DNA from 3 places in the Arthrobacter sp. alpha11c genome. Region 2 is predicted to be linked to each of the others. Evidence: riboswitches for the same ligand, from Rfam matches in the RefSeq annotation. Region 2 holds a riboswitch; each other region holds the start of a gene.

Region 1 (7,756 bases), 350 kb from region 2:
AGAGGTGGAGTTTGCGCTCCGCCGGATGGTCAAGCAGCTCCTGCACATTCCAACCGTGCGCGCCCGCGAACTTGCAGCCAACGGACAGCAAGATGACTACGTGGCCGCCCTGGAAGCCCTGTACGGCATCCAGGTGGAGCAGCCCCAGGCTCCCGCTGCTGCAGAATGCCCCGTGGACCACGAGCAACTCCGCTCCGAAAGCGCCTGACGTCCCAGCCCCCAGCCTGAAGCGGCCCGGGGCTCCACCGATGCTTTTCTTAGCGGACCGTCTAACGAGATCCCGTCAGCCGAAAGCGTTCACACCCGTCAGCTCTGCGGATAGTTCCCAGAGCCTCCGGGCATCTGCCCTGTCAATCGCGTGCGCGTCGACTCCCCTGTACCTTGCCAGGGGCGAATCCTTGTCCGTAGGTTCGGCAATGTCACAGTCCTCGCAGTACACGCCATCCATGCCGGCCAAGGCCGGGGACGTCGCCGCCCAGACAGAGGTAGCGGCCCCTTGCTCCGGCGTCTTGAACCCCTCGCGAAGGTTCCCTTCCGCATCCATCCATCCCGCAGCCACCATTTCTTCTTGAGGCAGGTGGCGTTGGAGTTCGGTCATGATGCCGCCTGGGTGGACTGCGAAAGCACGGACGCCCGAGTCCCTGCCCAGGCGGTCCAGCTCCACGGCGAAGAGCGAATTCGCGGTTTTGGCCTGCCCGTAGGCGCGCCATTTGTCATAGCCTGACGTGAAATTGATGTCCTCAAAGCGGATGGGTGAGAGCTTGTGGCCGGTGGAGGAAAGGGACACAACCCTCGCGTTCCCGGAGGCGGCCAATGCAGGCCACAGAAGGTTGACCAGCGTGTAATGCCCTAAGTGGTTCGTGGCGAACTGGGCCTCCCAGCCAGGCCCAAGGCGATGCTCTGGGCTTGCCATGATCGCCGCATTGTTGACCAGGATGTCCAGGGTGTCGTGCCGGTCTAGGTAGCGCGCTGAGAAGGCCTTGACGCTCGCCTGATCGGCGAGGTCCAGGGCATCCGCTTCCACGGCGTCCGCCAAACCTGCCTCTGCCAACACCTTCTGGGCGTGTTCGAGCCTGCGTGCCGGAACGGCAACCGTCGCCCCTGCCGAGGCCAAAGCCCTCACAGTCTCCAGTCCAAGCCCGGAGTACCCGCCGGTGACAATTGCCGTCTTACCCGACAAGTCAAGGCCTTGAACCACGTCCATGGCAGTTGAACCGTGCCCAAAACCAGAACCGATGGGCCGTTGGGGCGTTTCTGTGGATTCTTCGCTCATGCTTGAGCTTTGCACAGATCAGGACCCATGCCGGCAACGACTAGTAGACGGGCTTTTCGGGTTCGACGTCGCGGACCCAGGCGAGGATACCGCCGTCGAGATGGCTGACGCGCGTGTAGCCTGCCTTCTGCGCGGCCTCCAGGACCGCAGCAGAGCGCGTCCCAGCCTTGCAGTGGAACACGATGTCCTTGTCCTGCGGCAACTCCACCCAGGCCTCGCCTGAAAGAATCCTGCCCTGCGGGATGAGGACAGATCCATCGATGTTCACGATGCTGTGCTCGCCGGACTCGCGGACGTCCACCAATTCAAAGTCGCGTTCACCAGCTTCCCGCTCGGCCAGCATCCGCGCAAGGTCCTTCGCAGTGACGGTGTGCTCCTGGTCAGTGGCCGCAGCCGGAGTCACCCCACAGAATGCTTCATAATCCATGAGTTCAGTGATGGGCTCCGCTTCAGGATCCTTGGAGACCTTGATTTCCCGCCAGCTGCCGCCAAGCGCGTCAAACAGCGCCACACGGCCAAGCAAGGAACGCCCGACGCCGGTAATCAGCTTCACTGCCTCCGTCACCATGAGGGATCCAACCGCGGCACACAACATACCGAAGACTCCGCCCTCACCGCATGAAGGCACTGAGCCGGCGGGCGGGGCTTCAGGGTAGAGGTCACGGTAGGTGGGGCCGTGCTCGGCCCAGAAGACGCTGACTTGCCCGTCGAAGCGGAAGATGGAGCCCCAGACGTAGGGCTTGCCCAAAATCGCGGCGGCGTCGTTGACCAGGTAGCGCGTGGCAAAGTTGTCCGCGCCGTCCAGGATGAGATCGTAATCGGCGAACAGTTCCAAGGCATTCGAAGAGTCAAGGCGGACGTTGTGCAGGACAACGTCCACCAAAGGGTTCAGCTCCGCAATGGCTTTCCGCGCAGATTCGATTTTGGGAGTGCCCACGTCCTTGACGCCGTGGATGACCTGCCGCTGCAGGTTGCTGAGGTCTACGTCGTCGTCGTCGACGATTCCCAGGGTTCCTACGCCCGCCGCGGCGAGATACAGCAATGCAGGAGATCCCAGCCCGCCGGCACCTATGACAAGAACTTTCGCATTCTTAAGCCTGCGTTGGCCCAGAGCGCCGATTTCCGGAATGATGAGATGCCGGGAGTACCGTTCCACCTCGGCCGGCGTTAGTGCGGCGGCCGGTTCAACGAGGGGCGGCAGGACAGTGGGCGCGGGGTGGGCAGCAAGAATTGAGGCCATACCCCAATGTATGCCTGCCGATGCTGCCCGGTCATATTACCCACCGGTACAGTGGTCATAACTGCAAAGGAAAGGCGGCAGACTGTGGCTGACGGCACACGGGCAAACGATGGAGCACCAGCGAAGCAAGAACGGACTGGTTCGACGCGTTCAGCAAGGTTGCCCCGGGACGAGCGCCGCGCACAGTTGCTTAACGCCGCCTTGGAAGTTTTCGTGTCCAACGGCTTCCACGGTGCTGCCATGGACGAAATTGCCGAGACAGCGCATGTGAGCAAGCCGGTCCTGTACCAGCATTTCCCTTCCAAGCGCGAGCTGTACATGGCGCTGCTGGACAGCCATCTGGCCGCCCTGACGGATTTGATGCTCAATGCCCTGAACTCCACCACGGATAACAAAGAGCGCGTGAAGGCAGTCATGCGGGCCTACTACAGGTTCATTGCCGACGACGACCAAGCCCACCGCCTGGTTTTCGAGTCTGACCTCATTAATGACCCCGATGTCAGCTCGCGCTTGGAGACCTTCAACAAAACGTTCGCCGACGCCGTGGCCCACGTCATCGCCGAGGACACCAAGTTGCCCCCTCTGGAGGCGCAACTCCTAGGCCGGGGACTGGCAGGAATGGCGCAGGTCAGCGCCCGTTACTGGCTCGAAACCGATGGAAACCTCGACCTCGATGTAGCCAGTGATCTGATCTATCGTTTAGCTTGGCGCGGAATCAGTCGATTCCCCAAAGAGTCCTAGGCTACAAATAGAGGACTGACTTAAAACTTGATTGGCTTGGAGGCCTTGCTGTGGAAGTAAAGATCGGCATTCAGAATGTTGGCCGGGAAATTGTGCTCGAATCCGCACTCGATGCTGATGCTGTAGCCAAGATCGTCGGAGAGGCCATCTCCAAGGGTTCGGATCTGCGGCTCACGGATGAGAAGGGCCGCCAGATCATCGTTCCCGGCAGCGTGTTGGGCTACGTTGAAATTGGTGCCGAGGAAGTCCGCCGCGTCGGTTTCGGCGCACTCTAGCGGTTCCCAATTACAGCTGCCGCTAAGGAGTCTCCATGCTTTCACTCGTTGTGGTGGTTCTTGCCACGATCGCTACAGGATTCATCGTGTGGGCAAATGACAAGCGACACGGCAAGTACGGCATTGCATTGCCGGCGGGCGTTTCGGCAACCGTCGGCGTGCTGAGCTGGATAGCTTTCATCATGGCCGGCTTTGGTTACCAGCCCGGGCTGACCTGGATCCCCTGGGTCCTCCCTATCGTGTTGGGGACGGTCATCGCGATTGCCATTGTGGTCTTTCTGGGCCGCAAGCGCACCCAGCATGACACCGCCGCCCTCACCAAGGCCCTGAGGCTCTAAAGCGCTAAGACTCTAAGGCACTGAGGCTCTAGGCGCTGCGCACTCTTAAACGCCGCTGGCCATCACCCGTGGGTGATGGCCAGCGGCGTTTAACCTTCCAACCCGCTCAATCTCCGGGATAGCGATCCGGCTGCGCCAGGGCACCGGATGCCGCTGCGGCCTCGGTCACGGCAGCCGCAGCAGCGATGTCGCGTTGGGTCACCTGGCCGCCTGCGTCATGGGAAACGTAACGCAAGAACACCCTGTTGTAACGCCAGTCAAGATCCGGGTGGTGGTTCTGTTCCTCGGCGATCCGGCCAATGGCGGCGATGAGCGCCAAGGCCTCCGCCGCCGTCGAGGTTTTGAACACTGTCACGAGGCCGTCCTGGAGCTTCCAATCCGGAAGGTTCTTGAGGGCGGCCTCCACGGCGACCTGGGTCAACGGCTCTTTCCTGTCAGCCACCACTGCTCCTTCATTCAGAGGAACTCTGCCCGGCCTTCCATGGCCGATGACGCCAAGGCGTGCTCCCGGCGCGGGATACGGCCAGCCTGCTTGGCCAGCCTACCGGCGATCACCGCGTGTTTGAAGGCTTCGCCCATCTGCACCGGATTCTGCGCACGGGTCACGGCCGTTGCCAGCAGGACAGCATCGCAGCCCAGTTCCATGGCAAGCGCGGCATCGGACGCAGTCCCGATGCCGGCGTCGAGTACTACCGGAACTGAGGCCCGGGACACGATCAGTTCGATGTTGTGCGGGTTCAGGATGCCCAGCCCCGTTCCAATAGGAGAGCCGAGGGGCATGACTGCTGTGGCACCCAGGTTTTCCAGGCGCAGGGCAAGAACGGGATCGTCATTGGTGTAGGCGAAGACCTTGAAGCCACGGTTCACCAGCTGTTCGGTTGCCTCCACGAGCTCCACCGCATCCGGAAGGAGTGTATGTTCATCGGCGATGACTTCCAGCTTCACCCAGTCCGTCTCCAGCGCCTCCCGGGCGAGCTCCGCGGTCATCACTGCGTCTTTGGCAGTAAAACAGCCAGCGGTGTTGGGCAGGACCCGGATGCTGTGATCCAACAGCAGTTGAAACAGCGAACCTGTCTCGGCTGGTGAGTACCGGCGCATTGCCACAGTGGTCAGTTCCGTTCCTGAAGCCAGGAGGGCTGCTCCCAACCCATCCAGACTCGGCGCACCACCGGTACCCATGATCAGGCGGGAGCCGAATTCGACGCCGTCGATCACCAAAGCATCAGTGCGGATGTCAGTTTTTGCTGCGGTCATTTTTCAGCCTCCCTGGACTGCGGTTACGAGTTCGAGTTCGTCTCCATCGGCGAGCGCAGTCGCGGCCCATTGGCTGCGCGGCACCACCTCGGAATTGCGGGCGACGGCGACACCCAGCTTGCCGCCGTCGGCTGCCTGTCCGCGGTGGTCCAGGACGCGGCCTGTGATGGCGCTGACGAGAGTGCTGACGGATGCGTCGTCCGCCACGGCGTGTTCGGAGCCGTTGAGTTTGATGTTCATGGTGTGTCCTTGATTGCTGGTTGGAGGCGGTGATCCCGCGTTGCCGTAAAACGATCAGGCCGGAAAATGGACCATCGAGGGTCGGCTGAGCCGCTGATCAGCCCGCCGACGATTTTGGCGGCCACAGGCGTCAACAGAACGCCGTGGCGGAAGAACCCGGACGCGATCACGAGACCGTCGATGGTGCCCTCGAGTCCAGTAACGCGTCCCAGTCCAGAAACGCGTCCAAGTAATGGTGCGTTGTCCGGAGTGCCGGGCCGTGCGCGTGCTGCGCTTCCAACAGTTCCAGTTCCGCCACCGCAGGCACCAGCACTTGGGCGTCCCGCAGCAGTTGGTAGACGCCGCCCGCGGAGACTGCATTGGTGGATGCGGATAGTCCGTCCTCGCGCTGGGTGGCTCCGATCACCACCGTGCCATCGTCCCGGGGCACGATGTAGACCGGCACCCCGCGGACCATGCCCCGGATGGTGGATGTGAGGAGGGGCTGGAGGTGTTGAGGAACGCGCAGCCTGAGAATGTCGCCGTAAACGGGCCGCAGGGGCAGGGTGAGCCCTTCGGGGAGATCGCAGATCCTTGCCGCATCAAGCCCGCAGGCGATCACAGTCTCAGGGGCCACAACGACGGCGCCGGAATCAAGTTCGACCCCGGAGACATGGTCCCCGTCCCAGAGCAAACGGGATGCGCGGAGCGGCAGGGCGAAACCGTCCTCCGCTCCGGAAACCCACGTTGCGTCACTTGGTTCGTGGGCTGCCAACCCTTCCATGAGGCACCGTGCAAGGCGCCGCGGATCCACTTGGTGATCGGCAGGTATGTCGAAGGCACAGGAAATCTGTGGGCTCAGCAAAGGCTCACGCTCGCGCGCTTCCCGCAATGACAATGGCTCCACGTGGAGCCCCGCGGCCTGCTGGACTGTCCGGAGGTCTGCCAGCGCGCGGCGGTCGGCGGCGTCGGCACCAACGGCGATTGTCGACGTCGTGCGGTATCCGGTGGCTGATTCGCCGCCATGGACGCTCCGGATGAAAGCGGGCCACAGTCGGGAGGATTCCAGCATGAGTTCCAGGAGGTCTTCTTCCTGGTAGTGGAGTTCACTGACCGGAGCCAGCATCCCGGCGGCAGCGAACGTCGCACCCGCTGCGGGGGTGGGATCAATGAGGACCACAGAGCGGCCCTTGCGGCGGGCTTCGTGGGCGATGCCAAGGCCGATGATGCCGCCACCAATGACTGCGACGTCTGCCTGCAAGGGGTTTTGGCGGGATTCTGCCATATGTTTCCTTCCCTACGCCGGTATTAGCCGGATCAGGTCAAGCGGTCGGCGCTGAAGCCCTCTCAGCCGGACGGTCATATGACGCTGTCACGGCTCCCGCAGTACGTGCCCAGTTTAGAGGAACTACTCTGGTTTCCATGACCCAGCATGATGTCCACACCACTGCCCGCCTTTACTTGTGCACTGATGCCCGCAAACGCCAGGGCGATTTCGAAGACTTCGTCGACGCCGCGTTCGAGGGCGGCGTCGATATCATCCAGCTTCGCGACAAGACGCTCGAGGCCGCCGAGGAGCTTGAGGTCCTGGAGGTTCTGCACAACGTGGCCCAACGGCACGGGCGGCTGTGGGCCGTCAACGACCGCGCCGATGTTGCCAGTATTTCCGGGGCTCCGGTGTTCCATATCGGGCAAAAGGACATCCCCCTGCGCGCCGCACGTCACCTCCTCCACGACCGCACCGTGATCGGCCTCTCCACCCATACGCCGGAACAGGTCGACGCCGCGATAGCTGCCTCCCCTGGCAGGAGCGGACTGGATTATTTCTGTGTTGGTCCGGTGTGGGCAACGCCCACAAAGCCAGGCCGTGAAGCAGTTGGGCTGGACCTGGTCACATATGCCGCGGAAGCCGTAAAGCGCGCGGACGAGGAGACCGTAGGTGGCGTCCTCCTCCCCTGGTTCGCTATTGGCGGCATCGACCTCAGCAACATTGAACAGGTGGTTGCCGCGGGAGCGAGCCGGGTCGTCGTGGTGCGGGCCATCACTGAGGCAGAGGATCCGACGGCGGCGGCCAAGACTTTGCTGGAAGCGCTCGACGCCGGATAATCACCCGGCGCCCTGGTGGCCGCGGAGAATATGCGAAAGTCTCCTAAGCCGTGAGCCCGAGCCCGGACATGCGTCGCCCATGCCGCTCCGCAAGCTCGGCCGTGAGGGCCTTGACTGCCGTGCGCGCATCCCCGCCGCCCTTGAGCAGCGGTCCTAGCTGGGGATGTTCCATGCCTACCCGTTGTGCTTGCGTCAGCGCTTCACCGACGAGGCGGCGGCCCCACAAAGCCAGTCGCGATGCCAGGCGAGGGTCATCAGCCAGGGCCCTGCGCAGGAGGACGCGTAATACTTCCGTGGCTTGGTCGGCGGA
Region 2 (7,756 bases):
GGATGGCGGGTACTACAGTCGCGTTTATGAGGTGTCGCGTTCCGTGCGGCGGCGCAGGCGACCATCCACGACGTCGTAACCCAGGTCTGCGAGTGCGTTGCGGTCCGCTCGACTCAGCTGACCGGCGTCGAAGTGTTCAAGGAGATCCGGACGGCGCTCGGCAGTGCGGCGGAACTGTTCGTGACGCCGCCACTGCGCGATCTTCCCGTGATTGCCGCTGAGCAGGACCGGAGGCACTTCGTTCTCCCGCCATGAGGATGGCTTGGTATAAACGGGATACTCCAGAAGGCCGTCCGAGTGGGATTCTTCAATGAGCGATTCGGGATTGCCCACCACGCCTGGAAGCAAACGACCGATTGCTTCGACCATGGCCAGGACAGCAACTTCGCCGCCATTGAGAACGTAGTCGCCAAGGCTGACAGGCCGCACTGTGAAGTGCTCCTGGGCCCAGTCGATGACGCGCTCGTCAATTCCCTCATACCGCCCGCAGGCGAAGACCAGCTGATCCTCTTCGGCGAGCTCGTAGGCAAGGGCCTGGGTGAACCTCTCCCCTGCCGGGGAAGGCACGATCAGCACAGGTTTGGTGCCCTCACGAACCCCAGCAACCGACTCAAGCGCCTGTGCCCACGGCTCGGGTTTCATCACCATTCCGGCGCCGCCCCCATAAGGGGTGTCGTCCACGGTGCGGTGCTTGTCAGTGGTGAACGTCCGGAGGTCGTGGACGTTAAGTTCCAGGAGCCCATCCTGGCGGGCCTTGCCTATCAGCGAAAGTTCAAGCGGGGCAAGGTACTCAGGGAAGATGCTGACGACATCGATCCTCATTCAGGCATCATCCCCGGCGCCGTCCTTGGACTCCTCGGCCGTGTCATCGTTGATTTCGAAGAGACCAGCAGGCGGTGTGATGAGAATGAAGCCGTCCTCGACGTTGACCTCAGGCACGATTTCATCGACGAAGGGAACCAGAATTTCCTTCCCGTCCTCCGTTTTGACCGTCAACAGGTCCTGAACCGGCAGTGTGGTCAGTGCGGCAACTTTGCCCACAACCTGTGAGCCAACCCGGGCCTCCAGCCCAACGAGTTCGTGCTCATACCAGCCTTCGTCGTCGTCTTCGTCATCGAGTTCTTCGGTTTCGATGAAGAGCTTCGCACCACGGATTGCCTCGGCGGCGTTGCGATCTGCAATCTCTTCAAAGCCGAGCAGGAGGATGTCTTTGTTCCATCTGGCGCTGCGGATGGTCAGCGGGCCCGCAGAGGCCGGCTCCACGACGAATTCGGTTCCAGCGACGAAGCGCTCGGAGGGGGCGTCGGTGAGCACTTGCACCGTCACCTCGCCGCGTATGCCATGGGGTTTGCCGATCCGGGCCACCTGGAGCTGCATGGGTTCCTCTGAATTCTCGTTGTGCCCGCGCTGCCGGGCAGCAACGGAAGTGAAATGATCGATAAAGCAATCCGGCCCCTCCACCATATTCGGTGAAGGGGCCGGATCTAAGACAAGTATTGCTGAGCGCGTTACCGGCGACGATCGGTGTCGACGACGTCGACCCTGACCTGCTCGCCACCTGCCAGGGCTGCAACCACAGTGCGCAATGCGCGTGCGGTACGTCCCTGACGGCCGATCACCCGTCCGAGGTCCTCCTGGTGAACGCGCACCTCAAGGGATTCCCCGCGGCGGTTGTTCCTGGCACTGACCTTGACATCCTCAGGGCTGTCAACGATCCCACGGACCAAGTGCTCGAGCGCTTCTGCCAGCAATTTACTCAGCCTCGGTGGTCTCTGCTTCAGCCTCGGCCGGAGCTTCGGCTTCGTCCTTCTTGGCCTTCTTGGTGATGGCTTCCGGAATGATGACGGAACCCTTCTCCGGGGCTACGAAGGCTTCCTTCGGAGCTTTGGTCTTCAGGGTGCCTTCCTGGCCCGGCAGGCCCTTGAACTTCTGCCAGTCACCGGTGATCTTGAGGATCGCGGCAACCTGCTCGGTCGGCTGGGCGCCAACGGAAAGCCAGTACTGGGCGCGCTCGGAAGCGACCTCGATGTACGACGGCTCCTCGGTGGGGTGGTACTTGCCGATTTCTTCAATGGCACGGCCATCGCGCTTGGCGCGGGCATCCATGACGACAATGCGGTAGTACGGTGCGCGCATCTTACCGAAGCGCTTAAGGCGAATCTTTACGGCCACTTTTGTGGTCACTCCTGTTTCTGAAACGGGGTTGAACCCGACGTTCTGCACCCGTGGGGCGGGCCATACTAGGGGGTTCCAAAGGACAAGATTTGGGCACGGAGAGAGGGGCCGCGCCAATCAAGTACCTGACCATTGTGCCAGATGCCGGAAGTAATTACGACTTTCGCCACTCCCGGCCCCAACGGTCAGACAGACCAGACGTAGAGTCCTGACCGCTCCGCCTTCTCCACGTCGGTGGCCAAGGAGGCCAACTGCTGCACGTACTCACGCGATTCGTCCGCGCCAAAAGGCATGTCGTCCTGCGCTGCCCACGCCGCAGCGACGTCGTCAAGAACGTTCCCGTCGCCTTCGCTTTCATACGTCAGCAGCTCGGCAAGCGCCCTCACCATCGCCTCCGGAACACCAAGGAGTGCATCGCTGGTGACGTCCACAAGCGCCAGCTCGTAGTCTGCGCCGGCAGCGTGGACGGCTTTGCCCGCAAGGTCCCCCAGTTGCTCGACCTCAAAGTCGGTGATGCCATCAATCCTGACGGCGGGCCCGGTAACGTCGGCGCCCCGGTCCAAGGCAGCTGCCCTCTTGAGTGCTTCATCGTGGGTGGCTACAAAAATTTCGGCAAAGCCCATGGAGAGTGCTCTCATTCGTTCGTGCTGACGGGGCGGCGGCAACGGCCCAAGGGGCGAATACCGTCAATGCCCAGCCTAGTGCAGTCACGGCCCCTGCATTCGGAAGCCAGCGCGAGGGCGCTTCCCGCGAGGGTGCTTAGCGCACTGCCACGCGCAGCTTGTTGCGCCAGGGGTCTTCGAACTGCAGTTCCAGGCCCGTATGGTGGTTCGCCACGGACGCAACTTTCAGCCGGTCAGCCAGCGCGGCGACGTCATCGGCAGATGGAACCTCGATCAGGACTTCGCCCAAGCCCAGGGTATCCCTGCGGGGCCCGGCCCCGCGGCTGTTCCACACGTTCATCGCCATGTGGTGGTGGTAGCCGCCCGCAGAAACAAACAACGCCTGCCCATGCCAGCCCGCTGTCCTCTCAAAACCCAGCGTGTCCACATAAAAATCCTGGGCGGTCTGCACGTCACCTACCTGAAGGTGCACGTGTCCGACGCCGGCAGCGGCTTCCCGCTGGCCTGTCACGGCAGCCTCACTCAAGTGTTGCTGGAGGAAGCGCTGGGGCGGCAAAGCAACGTTGTCCATCACCACATTCTTGCCATCCCACTGCCAGAGATCGCGCGGCTTGTCGTAATAGAGCTCAATGCCGTTGCCTTCCGGATCAGTGAAGTAGAAGGCTTCGCTCACCAAATGATCGGCACTGCCCACAAAGGCGCGCGGTTCATACTCTGCCGCGGTGGCAATGGTGGCCGCCAGGGAAGGCTGGTCCCGGAACAGGATGGCTGTATGGAAAAGCCCGGCTTCGCCACGGCCTGGAATCTGCAGGCCGGCGGCGGGAGCGAGGTGGACTACAGGCTTGCCCAGGCGCCCCAGGTACAGCCCGCCATCCTGCTCAGCCACGATCTCAAGGCCCAGGGCACGCTGATAGTAGTCACTCATCACCCTCATATCGCCGACCTTGAGCATGACGGTGCCCATGGTGAGTTCGGCAGGAAGGAGATCCTGGTTGGATGTCGTCGTCATGTGAAGCTCCCGATTCATAGATGGCCGCCCTTCGGCACGTTCTACTTATGCAAATTACTTGAAGCTTCAATTTATTCCGAGTTAGAAATTTATTCCGAGTTAGACCAGTTTCCCGCGCAGGACTACATGGTTCAGGCTCGCCACAGTTGCGAGGTTCTTCCTCGGATCATCCCGGCAAAGCACGACGTCGGCGCTTGCCCCTTCGCTGATGCCCTCGGCTCCCAGCCACTTCCGTGCGCCCCACGTAGCGGCGCCCAGGACGGCAGTGGACGGCAGGCCGGCGTCGTGAAGCTCCTTCATTTCGTCAGCGATCCTGCCGTGCTTGATTACGCTTCCTGCATCCGTTCCTGTGTAGATGCCGACACCTGCTTCAAAGGCCTCGAGCACCCGTTCGCGGCGTCGCTCCCAAAGCCGGGTCATGTGGTCCGCGTACACCGGAAACTTAGGTGCGGCCTGGGCCGCGATATCCGGAAAAGTCGCGATGTTAACCAACGTAGGAACAATCGGGACAGACTGCTCCACGAGACGGGGAATGTGACGGGGCAAAAGGCCAGTGGCGTGCTCAATGCAGTCAATCCCGGCGTCGAGCATGTCATCAACGGTGTCTTCAGCGAAGCAGTGGGCAGTCACCCTGGCCCCTTCGTCGTGGGCGGCCGCAATGGCATCCCGCACGACGTCCCTAGGGAAGGAAACCGTCAGGTCACCGGCACCGCGATCGATCCAATCGCCTACGAGTTTGACCCAACCGTCCCCGTCCCGGGCTTCCTTACGGACTGTCTCCACGAGCTCGCCCGGCTCCACTTCGTGACCCAGGCCACGCAGGTAACGCCGGCTCCGGGCGATGTGGCGTCCGGCACGAAGCAGCCGTGGGAGATCCTCCCGCCGCTGAACCCAACGTGTATCGCTTGGCGAGCCGGCGTCACGGATCAACAACGTGCCGGCTTCTAGGTCGGCCTGCGCCTGGGCAAGAGTTGTCTGCTCATCAACTGCCCGCCGACGCCAAGGCCGATGTGGCAATGGGCGTCCACAAAACCAGGGAGGACCCATCCCTCCAGTATGGAATCGGGTGCGGCAACGGGACGTTCGAACGTCAGTTTGCCATCAACGGACCACAGCCCATGCCGTTGATCGTCTCCTGCCACAAGCACAGGACCAGTGAATTCGATGATGTTGGCCATGGCAAAAGCCTAATCCGCCGCCATGCCACAGACCTCCCATATGGGTACGGCTGCGGTACCGCTGCGGGGTATGACTGGGCCCCGGATCAGAGCTGTGGTAGCTTCGTCTACGACCACACGGGGGCCCCTGCAGGGGCTGAGATCGGACTGAAGCAGTCTGCGACCGTTGAACCTGTCCGGGTAATGCCGGCGAAGGAAGTGAGTAATCCTTTGAGCACCACCGAAACACAGCACAGCTCTGCCCAAGACCAGACCAATACCAGCGAAAAGGCGGCGGAAACCGTCACCCAGTCACTGAAGTCCCATTCGCTGGCCTGGCTGGAAGACCCGGCAAATGGTATCCGGGTCCCCGTTACGGAGATTGCTTTGGAGCCCTCCCCCAACGGTGAAGCCAATGAGCCACTGCAGGTATACCGAACTGCCGGACCGGGCAGTGACCCCGTGGTGGGCCTGGAGCCGTTCCGCACCGGATGGATCGAAGCCCGAGGAGATACCGAGGCATATTCCGGGCGGGAGAGGAACCTGCTCGACGACGGCAAATCAGCGGTACGCCGCGGCGCGGCGTCCCAGGAGTGGAAGGGGGCGCAACCGGTGCCCCGCCGCGCCGTCGAAGGCAAAACCGTCACCCAGATGCACTATGCCAGGCAAGGCATCGTCACGCCGGAAATGCAGTTTGTGGCGCTGCGGGAGAACTGCGACGTTGAGGTGGTTCGCAGCGAAGTGGCTGCCGGGCGCGCTATCATCCCCAACAACATCAACCACCCCGAGTCCGAGCCCATGATCATTGGCAAGGCCTTCCTGGTCAAAATCAACGCCAACATCGGAAACTCCGCCGTCACCAGTTCCATCGCCGAGGAAGTTGACAAGCTGCAATGGGCAACCCAGTGGGGTGCCGATACTGTCATGGACCTGTCCACGGGAGACGACATCCACACCACCCGCGAGTGGATCATCCGCAATTCCCCCGTTCCGATCGGCACAGTACCCATCTACCAGGCCCTGGAGAAGGTCAACGGCGAGGCCAACAAACTCACGTGGGAAATTTTCCGGGATACGGTCATCGAGCAATGCGAGCAGGGCGTTGACTACATGACAATCCACGCCGGAGTGCTCCTGAGGTACGTGCCCTTGACGGCAAACCGGGTGACAGGCATCGTCTCCCGCGGCGGCTCGATCATGGCCGGATGGTGCTTGGCGCACCACGAGGAAAACTTCCTCTACACGCATTTTGATGAGCTCTGCGAAATCTTCGCCAAGTACGACGTCGCATTCTCCCTGGGCGACGGATTGCGCCCCGGCGCCACAGCCGATGCCAACGACGCCGCGCAGTTCGCCGAGCTCGATACGCTTGCCGAGCTGACCCAGCGGGCTTGGGAATTTGATGTGCAGGTGATGGTTGAAGGACCCGGGCATATTCCCTTCCACTTGGTCCGCGAGAACGTGGAGCGCCAACAGGAACTCTGTAAAGGTGCCCCCTTCTACACCTTGGGACCGCTGGTCACGGACGTTGCTCCTGGCTATGACCACATCACCTCGGCAATCGGCGCAACGGAAATTGCGCGCTATGGCACGGCCATGCTGTGCTACGTGACGCCCAAAGAACACCTGGGACTGCCAAACAAGGACGATGTGAAGACCGGTGTGATCACGTACAAGATCGCCGCGCACGCGGCGGACCTCGCCAAGGGACACCCGGGCGCAAACGAACGCGACGACGCTTTGTCCAAGGCCAGGTTCGAGTTCCGTTGGCGGGACCAGTTCGCACTGTCCCTGGACCCGGTCACCGCCGAAGCCTTCCACGACGAAACGCTTCCACCGAACCTGCCAAGACCGCGCACTTCTGCTCGATGTGCGGGCCCAAATTCTGCTCGATGCGCATCAGCCAGGACATCAGGGACGAGTTCGGTTCGGCCGAGGCGCAGGCCGCCATTGCGGGGATATACGACGGCATGCGGGAAAAGAGCGAAGAATTCCTGGCGTCAGGTGGCAAGGTGTACCTGCCTGAGCTGCAGCTTCCCTCTACCCAGATGTCCTCCACCAACACGGCAGCGTCAGGAAACCTTAACTGACCTCGTCCGGACAACGTCGGCTACAAAAGAGCGAATAATCCGGTCTCCATCCACCGAGTCCTGGGGCCGGTGCCCTCCAGCTGCTACGCGGCGGAGGGCACCGGTGTCCTCCAGGTACGCGGCAATTTCTTCGTACAGTGGCTCCCACCCGCCCGTTAGGACAAGGGTAGGAACGCCAGGAACGATGTGCAGGGGCGCTTCCCAAGGAGGCGCCTGCAGCCGGAGGCGACGTGCCGAACGGCGCGCCTCGGGCGTGTCCAGCCCACTGGCTTCGGCTGAAAATGCACGCCTGAAGTACTCGCGTTCGTAGTCGGCGTCCTTAAGCTGCTTCCGCACGTCAAACAGCGGTTCCATGAGCGAACGATGGAATGTCGTGGCAGGAAGCTCGGCCGTCAAGGATAAACAAGCCGGTTCAACCAGTGTCAGTGAGTGCACCAGGTCCGGGCGTTCAATTGCTGCGAGCATGGCAGAGATTGCACCTTGCTCATGCGCCACCACATGGCCCCCACCAGAATCCACCAGCGAAGCAACCACGATGCCGATATCCGCAGCGACGTCGGATTCCACCGGTTCAGCCACGGGATCAAAGCCGTGCCGGCGGAGGAACAGTGCGTCATATGACAGGGCCATGCCGTGCTGCTTGGGCCATGCCGAGGCGCCAAAGCTCCCCAGTCCGTGGACGAAGACTACGCGCTGCTTGTG
Region 3 (7,756 bases), 1.3 Mb from region 2:
GCGGCCGTCTTCTACGTGGCGCACCACATCACCGTGCAGACCAGCCTGTTCCTGGTAACCGGCCTGATTGAGCGGCGGGGCGGTTCCTCGTCCATTGACCGCTTGGGTGGCCTGGCCAAGCTCTCGCCACTCCTTGCCCTGTTGTTCTTCGTCCCGGCGATGAACCTTGCGGGCATCCCGCCGTTCTCGGGTTTCCTGGGCAAGCTCGGGCTCCTCCAGGCGGGCGTGCAACTGGGTACGCCGCTGGCCATCGTTTTGGTAGTGGGCGGCGTCGTCACCAGCCTCCTGACCTTGTTGGCAATTGCCCGTGTTTGGAACAGGGCATTTTGGCGCAAGCCCGAGGACGCCGAGTACCCTGATCCGGTGCTTCAGGCCCCAGGCAACGTGGGGGTACTTCCCCGGACAATGGTGGGCTCCACCGCGGGCCTTGTGGCCTTCGGTGTTGCGCTCACAGTCTTTGCGGGCCCACTCTTCCACCTCGCCGACGGCTCGGCGGAAATCATGTTGGACCGCACTGCCTACATCCATTCAGTCCTGGGGGACTCCGCACAGGTGCCAGCAGTGGGTCAGTCAGGGGCTGCCAAATGAGCCGAAAACCAATCTCCTTCCGCACTGAACTGCCACTGCTGGTATGGCTGGTCATCGTCTGGGGAGCCCTGTGGCGGGACTTCAGCCCGGGCAACCTGCTGTTCGGTGTGCTCATCGCTGTGCTCGTCGCCAAGTTCTTCTATCTTCCGCCGGTGGAGCTTAGCGGCAGGTTCAATGTTCTCCGAGCCATTTCCTTCGCCATGGTATTCCTGGGCAAAGTGGCGGCAGCGAGCTTCCTGGTCCTCTACCTGGCCGTAGTGAAGGGGCCAAAGGTGCGTAGCGCCGTCGTCGCTGTTCCGTTGCGCAGCCATTCGGACCTCATCGTGACGGCAACCGGGCACGTAATCTCCCTGATCCCGGGCTCGCTGGTGGTGGAAGTGGACCGCTCGACGTCCACGCTTTACCTGCACGCGCTCAATATTTACGAGGAAGCCGGAATCGCCAAGATCCGTCAGGAAGTCCAGAACATCGAGGCCACGCTGATCCGGATCATGGGAACGCGCGAGGAACTCGACGCACTCCAGGCTGAACCCGGTCCGAGCTTGGAAGGGGCAGCTCTGTGAAAGAACTCGTTCTGCTGGTGACGGCTGTCATCCTGAGCTTGGCTGCTGTGGGAGCGATCATCCGCATCGCCATCGGCCCCTCTTTGTTGGACCGCGTTTTGGCATCGGATGTCCTGCTGGCCATTCTTGGCGCCGCGCTTGCGATCGATATGGCGATGAACCGGCACCTGAATAACCTGGTGTTACTCGTGGCTCTCGCGGTGATCGGCTTCGTCGGCTCCGTAACATTTGCTCGATTTGTGGCCGATCGGAGGGATCACAGCAATGACTCCTGAAACCACTGGTGTGGATGCCGTGATCGACGCCGTGACGGCCGTGTTTCTTGTGGTGGGTGCCCTGATGTCGCTCGGCGCCGCGATTGGTCTTTTGCGTTTTCCCGATCTCATGAGCCGCATGCACGCGGCAACCAAGCCGCAGGTCCTGGGCCTTTTTCTCATGCTTGCGGCCATGGGTCTGCAAATGCGCACATGGTGGGTTTGGCCGGTTCTCGTGGTGGCCTGGATTTTCCAGCTACTCACCGCACCGGTCTCCGCACACATGGTGGGCCGCTCCGCTTACCGAACCAAGCATGGGCACCGCGAACTGCTCACCAAGGATGAGCTTGAAGCGGTTGTCCAAAGGGCGGCCGGCGACGGTTCCACGCCGGACGCTTAGGATTCCCGCGTTGGAATGCCTATGCGCGGCCTAGACGATATCCTGCGTCTTGGCGAAGCGGGCGATGGCACGCTGTGTGCCACGGCTCGCGAAAACCTGGATGAGCGTACTGACGAAGGCCGAAATCAGCGCGAACGACAAGGCTGAGCGAAGGCTCGTTTCCATATCGTCGTGGCCTGTGGGCGGCTTGTTGCCCGTGGCCTTTTCCCAGCCCTTGTTGACCAACTTGGTGCCGACGAATCCGGCTGCAAGGCTTACTCCGGCACCCAGCAGCTTGAAAAAGAGGTTCATGCCCCCAGCCTAGCCTCACATGCAGGCGGCTTGGGACTAGCGGCGGTTTTCCCGTTCCTTGAGGAAAGCTGCCATGGAACCGCGTGGTGCAAGGACAGGGACAACATCGTGATCGGCTTCCCAGACGGCATCTACTGTTCCGAGACCGGCAATTTCCTTGAGCAGGTAATACGTGGGTGGCATCAGCTGCAATGTACCGGCCGCCTCGGCCGCCAGGATCCCATCCACCGGCATCCAGAGTGATTGCCAAGCTTCAGTGGTTTGGTGCTGGGGTGCTGCTTCCGGAGCAGGCTTGGCAACATAGAAGTAGGTGTCGAAGCGCTTGGGCATGTCCGTCGGCGTGACCCAGTTGGCCCAGGGGCGAAGGTCTGAGGAATCAAGGCGAAGTCCGGCCTCCTCCCAAACCTCCCGCAGTGCAGCGGTAAGCACCATGCCTGACTTTGCCGGGGCCTGTTCGGGATCAACGGCGATGGAGCTCAGATGCCAGTTTGCAGCGTGCTGTTCCAGCAGCTCAGCCGGGTAATCCCATCCGTCCTGGTCTGCGGCGTCAACCCGGCCTCCCGGAAAGACCACCATGCCGGCGGCGAAGTCCATGGTGGCAACCCTGTGCTGCACGAAGGCTTCGAGCCCGGCCGGGGAGTCGCGGAGCAGGATGACGCTCGCGGCAAGGCGGGCTTGGGGAACTGGGATGTCCGTCGTGGGAAGGTCCGTCATGAAATACCCCTTTGCCGCGTCGATTCTGCTGGATCATTCTCTCAGGTGTGGTTGCCAGCCGCTTTGTGACTAACCCCCACCTCCCACGAACACCCACAGGTGTAAACTGAACCACGCCCATAAGGGCAGATCTAATAACGACAGGGGAGCGCCGCCGTCGGACCTTGCAGAGATGCAGGAGACGCGAGGGCGCTGAGAGTGCGGACAGCCGCAGACCCTCGAACCTGATCCGGTTAGTACCGGCGCAAGGGAGTCGAGCTTCTCAGAGTGTCCGGATCCGGGCGGCGCAGGCCGACCGGGGGTTTCCGGGGAGCACTTTCCCCTCCTGTACCTCAGGAGGCAGAAAAATGACCACGGCAAGCGTGAAGAAAACCAGTTATAACTGGCGTGTTGTAGACATCGTGGTGGCAGCTTTGATTGCCATCGCCGGCGGCGTGATCTTCTGGGCCTGGTCCCAGGGCGCCGCAATCGTATCCATCCCCATGAACGCCACGTATCCGCCGCTTACCGGTTTGATTGCCGGTGGCTGGATGATCCCCGCCGTCCTGGGCATGCTCATCATCCGCAAGCCGGGCGCAGCCCTGTTCTGCGAAGCCGTCGCCGCCACCGGCGAACTCATCATGGGTTCCCAGTACGGCACCACCGTCCTCATCTCCGGCATCCTCCAGGGGCTGGGCGCGGAACTCGTCTTCGCTGCGTTCCGGTACAAGAAGTTCGACCTGTCCGCTGCACTCCTCGCAGGTGCGGGCTCGGGCCTCTTCTGCGGTCTCAACGATTCCTTCCTGCCTTGGGGCTGGAACATCGCCTACGAAGCAATCGACAAGCTGGCCTACATCGCCTTCACCACGCTCTCCGGTGCGATCATCGCCGGCGCGCTGTCCTGGGTTGCCACCCGCGGGCTGGCCAAGACCGGCGTCCTCAGCTCCTTCGCGTCGCGCAAGGCTGCTTCGGAGCCCGTCTTCAACTAATGCCTGCGAAAGAAGGCAGCGGCCAGGTGCGGCCTGCCGCCATCACCGCCCAAGGGTGGGGATGGCGGCATGCCGGGCGTTCCACACCCGCCATCCAGGACCTCGATCTCCGGATCGAGCCCGGCGAGCGTGTGCTCTTGCTGGGTCCATCGGGCGCAGGGAAGTCGACACTGCTCCATGCCCTCGCCGGTGTGCTGGGTGACGAGGAAGACGATTCGGACGAGACCGGCTCGCTGTTGATCGACGGCCTCGCTCCCCGCGAACAACGCGGCCGTGCAGGTCTGATGCAGCAGGATCCGGAAACCCAGGTGGTGCTCTCACGGGTGGGTGACGACGTCGCGTTTGGCGCCGAAAACCTTGCCGTTCCCCGGGATGAAGTTTGGGCCCGCGTCCATGAAGCGCTCGACGACGTTGGGTTGCGCACGGCTGCAGGCGGCGGTTTGGCACTGGATCACCCGACGGCGGCACTCTCCGGCGGGCAGAAGCAGCGCCTTGCGTTGGCTGGCATCCTGGCGATGCGGCCGGGGCTGATCCTGCTTGACGAACCCACGGCCAACCTCGATCCGGTGGGCGTGCTTGAGGTTCGCGACGCCGTGCAGCGGTGCCTGGAAAAGACCGGTGCCACTTTGGTTGTCGTGGAACACCGTGTGTCCGTCTGGAAGGACCTGGTGGACAGGATCGTGGTCCTCCAGCCACCCTCGGCCGGCGGCGGAGTGCTCCTGGACGGCCCGCCGGATCAGGTGCTCACAGAGGCCCGCACCATGTTGATGGCAGCGGGAGTGTGGGTGCCGGGGTACGTTCCGGCTACTCGCGCCCGCAGGACCACAACCCAGGAAGTGGGCGGCGCTGAATCCGCAGCGCAGCTCCTCCTCGTTGCACAGGACCTGGCTGTCTCCCGTGAGAAGTCGCGCCGTCGCCGCTTCAAAACCATCCCACCCGTCCCCGTGCAATCGGGTATCAGCGCACAAGTACGGGCTGGCCAGGCACTCACCATCACGGGTCCGAACGGTGCCGGCAAATCTACTTTTGCGCTCACATTGGCCGGCCTTCTGGCGCCCGTGGACGGCAAAGTGAGTGCCGCCGTCGAGCTTTCAGAAGGAGCTGGAATCGACCCGTTCAAGTGGAAGGCGGATCAGTTGATTTCGCGCATTGGCACCGTGTTCCAGGAACCGGAGCACCAGTTCGTGACGGGCAAGGTCCTGGACGAGCTGATGTTCGGACCAAAGCATCTGGGACACGGTGAAGAACGCGTGGATGAATTGGTGGAGCGTTTGCGGCTCACGCATTTGGTGGACGCGAACCCTTACACATTGTCCGGTGGCGAGAAGCGCAGGTTGTCCGTGGCCACGGTCCTGGCGGCCCACCCTAAGGTGCTGGTGCTTGACGAGCCCACGTTCGGCCAGGACGCCAACACCTGGGCAGAGTTGGCATCGTTCCTCTCGGAACTGCTGGACGCCGGAACGGCCGTTGTGTCCGTGACGCACGACGAAGAATTCAGTGCGGTCCTTGGCGGTACAGAGCTGCGGCTGGATCCGGCGGCACAGCGCGTCCCGGACCCGCACGTCCCGGACCCGCACAGCAACGCAGCCCGCCAGGAAGCCGGTGCCGCATGAGGGACGCCCTGAACCTGCGCGGCAACCACGCCCTCCTCACGCGGGCCAATCCTCTGGTGAAGTTCGTGTCCGTCTTTCTCATTTCGCTGGTGCTGGCGTTGTCGATCGACTGGGTGTCCGCTTCAACGGCGCTCGTCGCCGAGCTGGCCCTGTTCCCGTTGGCTGGCCTCACGCTGGGGATTCTATGGCAGCGGGCCTGGCCGCTCATCATCGCTGCGGCGATTGGTGGCTGGAGCACCGCAATCGTGGCGGCTGACAGCGGGGCCGTACTGCTCGACGTCGGACTCTGGTCCATCAGCGAAGGTTCCCTTCAGCTGGGACTGGGATTCACGCTGCGCGGCCTGGCGATAGCACTGCCGGCAATCCTGCTGATGACCTGCACCGACCCCACCGACCTTGCTGACGCGCTGGCGCAGAAGGCGAAGCTGCCACACCGCTTTGTCCTCGGTTCGCTGGCCGCCATGCGCCTGGTGGGGTTAATGGCTGAGGAATGGCAGACCATCGGCATGGCCAGGCGCGCCCGCGGAGTGGGTTCGCAGGGCAGCCCGCTGCAACGGCTGAAGGCAACACTTGGACAAAGCTTCGGACTGTTGGTCCAGGCAGTCCGGCGGGCCTCCCGGCTGGCCATCACGATGGAGGCACGTGGTTTCGGCGGCGGGCAGAGAACGTGGGCCCGTGAATCCACCTACTCCCTCCTGGACGTCTGGGTGCTCCTGGGCGGCCTCGTCATCGCTGCCGCTGCGGTACTGACGGCCGTCGGCGCTGGAACGTGGAGTTTCGTCTGGCGTTAGCGCTTCTGTTGGACCTTCTCGAACCAGATATCGCACGATACGGGTAGAGTGTGATGTTTGCCGCTCAATCGGAGATTTGTTGTCCACTTCTAACTCATTTGTGATATTTCTTGAGTATGACGCAACCTACCGCCGAACATGTAGGCCTCCTGCTCCGCAACGCGCGAAGCGAAAAGGGCTGGACGCAGGGGCAGTTGGCTTCTGAGCTGGGAACCAGCCAGAGCGCTATCGCCCGAATGGAACAGGGCAAACAGAATCTCAGCCTCCGAATGATCGAACGGTTGGAGGCCATCTTCGGCCGCTCCATCGTCAAGGTCGGCAAGCCGCAGATGACGCACCTCCGCGTGGAAGGCGGCCATACGCTCTCCGGAGAAGTGGATGTCAACAGCAGCAAGAATGCCGGCGTGGCCCTGTTGTGTGCCAGCCTGATCAACCGGGGCACCACCACGCTGCGACGCTTGGCCCGCATTGAGGAAGTCAACCGGATCGTTGAGGTGCTGACGTCCATCGGCGTCGAATGCACCTGGCTCAACGGCAGCGACCTCCGTATCCGCAGGCCCGAAGTCCTTGACCTTGAATCGATGGACGTGGAGGCGGCTCGCCGCACACGCAGCGTCATCATGCTGCTCGGCCCGCTCCTTGACGAGACCGCCGAGTACCTGCTTCCCTATGCCGGTGGATGCGACCTCGGCACGCGCACCGTTGAGCCCCACATGCAGGCATTGCGCCAGTTCGGCCTCACGGTGGGGGCAAAGTCCGGCTTCTACTCCGTGGTGGCACCCCCTGCCGATGGGCACGACCGTTCCTTCGTTCTCTCCGAACGTGGCGACACCGTCACCGAGAACGCGATCATGGCTGCCGCGCACCGCGAGGGCACCACAGTGATCCGCAACGCGAGCCCCAACTACATGGTCCAGGATCTTTGCTTCTACCTGCAGGGCTTGGGTGTGACCATCGAGGGCGTCGGGACCACGACATTGAAGATCACGGGCCGATCAGCCATAGACGTGGACATCGAATACTTCCCGTCCGAGGATCCCATCGAAGCCATGAGCCTGATCACCGCAGGTATCGTGACGAACTCCGAGGTCACCATCCGCCGTGTTCCCATCGAATTCATGGAAATCGAGCTGGCCACCCTGGAACAGATGGGCCAGAAGCTGGAAATCTCGGGTGAATACATGGCCCGCAACGGCAGGACGCGCTTGGTGGATGTCACCACCAAGCCCTCTGAGCTCCACGCGCCACAGGACAAGATCCACCCCATGCCGTTCCCGGGGCTCAACATCGACAACCTGCCCTTCTTCGCCGTGATCGCGGGCAACGCCGAGGGCCAGACCATGATCCACGACTGGGTTTACGAGAACCGCGCCATCTACCTGACGGAGCTCAACAAGCTGGGCGCCCAAGTGCAACTCCTGGACCCCCACAGGATCTACGTCAACGGACCCACCAAGTGGCGGGCCGCGGAGATCGGCTGCCCGCCCGCCCTGCGTCCGGCCGCTTGCCTGCTCCTGGCAATGTTGGCTGCCCGTGGAACCTCGGAGCTTCGCAACATCTACGTGATCGAACGC

Evidence for each region. Region 2 has a riboswitch for thiamine pyrophosphate ahead of thiC (phosphomethylpyrimidine synthase ThiC). Riboswitches for the same ligand answer to the same signal wherever they lie in the genome.
Region 1: another riboswitch for thiamine pyrophosphate. It lies ahead of thiO (glycine oxidase ThiO); the one in region 2 lies ahead of thiC (phosphomethylpyrimidine synthase ThiC).
Region 3: another riboswitch for thiamine pyrophosphate. It lies ahead of ACTAQJ_RS19500 (ECF transporter S component); the one in region 2 lies ahead of thiC (phosphomethylpyrimidine synthase ThiC).

Annotation. Positions count from the first base shown of each region.
Region 1 covers NZ_CP196747.1:46,310-54,065, reverse strand. Annotated here, with positions in the region: gene ACTAQJ_RS00285 (glutamyl-tRNA reductase) at 1-208, shown strand, start outside; gene ACTAQJ_RS00280 (SDR family NAD(P)-dependent oxidoreductase) at 284-1,273, opposite strand; gene moeB (molybdopterin-synthase adenylyltransferase MoeB) at 1,314-2,513, opposite strand; gene ACTAQJ_RS00270 (TetR/AcrR family transcriptional regulator) at 2,520-3,254, shown strand; gene ACTAQJ_RS00265 (DUF3107 domain-containing protein) at 3,305-3,529, shown strand; gene ACTAQJ_RS00260 (hypothetical protein) at 3,565-3,867, shown strand; gene ACTAQJ_RS00255 (4a-hydroxytetrahydrobiopterin dehydratase) at 3,974-4,309, opposite strand; gene ACTAQJ_RS00250 (thiazole synthase) at 4,324-5,121, opposite strand; gene thiS (sulfur carrier protein ThiS) at 5,125-5,361, opposite strand; partial or broken gene thiO (glycine oxidase ThiO) at 5,358-6,625, opposite strand; TPP riboswitch at 6,618-6,735, opposite strand; gene thiE (thiamine phosphate synthase) at 6,763-7,446, shown strand; gene ACTAQJ_RS00230 (ferritin-like fold-containing protein) at 7,490-7,756, opposite strand, start outside.
Region 2 covers NZ_CP196747.1:398,549-406,304, reverse strand. Annotated here, with positions in the region: gene trmD (tRNA (guanosine(37)-N1)-methyltransferase TrmD) at 25-822, opposite strand; gene rimM (ribosome maturation factor RimM) at 823-1,377, opposite strand; gene ACTAQJ_RS01820 (RNA-binding protein) at 1,509-1,751, opposite strand; gene rpsP (30S ribosomal protein S16) at 1,753-2,172, opposite strand; gene ACTAQJ_RS01810 (hypothetical protein) at 2,361-2,813, opposite strand; gene ACTAQJ_RS01805 (VOC family protein) at 2,935-3,807, opposite strand; partial or broken gene ACTAQJ_RS01800 (amidohydrolase family protein) at 3,907-4,985, opposite strand; TPP riboswitch at 5,093-5,200, shown strand; partial or broken gene thiC (phosphomethylpyrimidine synthase ThiC) at 5,196-7,054, shown strand; gene ACTAQJ_RS01790 (alpha/beta fold hydrolase) at 7,037-7,756, opposite strand, start outside.
Region 3 covers NZ_CP196747.1:4,192,071-4,199,826, forward strand. Annotated here, with positions in the region: gene ACTAQJ_RS19470 (Na+/H+ antiporter subunit D) at 1-588, shown strand, start outside; gene ACTAQJ_RS19475 (Na+/H+ antiporter subunit E) at 585-1,151, shown strand; gene ACTAQJ_RS19480 (MrpF/PhaF family protein) at 1,148-1,426, shown strand; gene mnhG (monovalent cation/H(+) antiporter subunit G) at 1,416-1,805, shown strand; gene ACTAQJ_RS19490 (DUF4235 domain-containing protein) at 1,836-2,096, opposite strand; gene ACTAQJ_RS19495 (NUDIX hydrolase) at 2,133-2,810, opposite strand; TPP riboswitch at 2,943-3,079, shown strand; gene ACTAQJ_RS19500 (ECF transporter S component) at 3,158-3,778, shown strand; gene ACTAQJ_RS19505 (ABC transporter ATP-binding protein) at 3,778-5,391, shown strand; gene ACTAQJ_RS19510 (energy-coupling factor transporter transmembrane component T family protein) at 5,388-6,182, shown strand; gene ACTAQJ_RS19515 (UDP-N-acetylglucosamine 1-carboxyvinyltransferase) at 6,299-7,756, shown strand, end outside.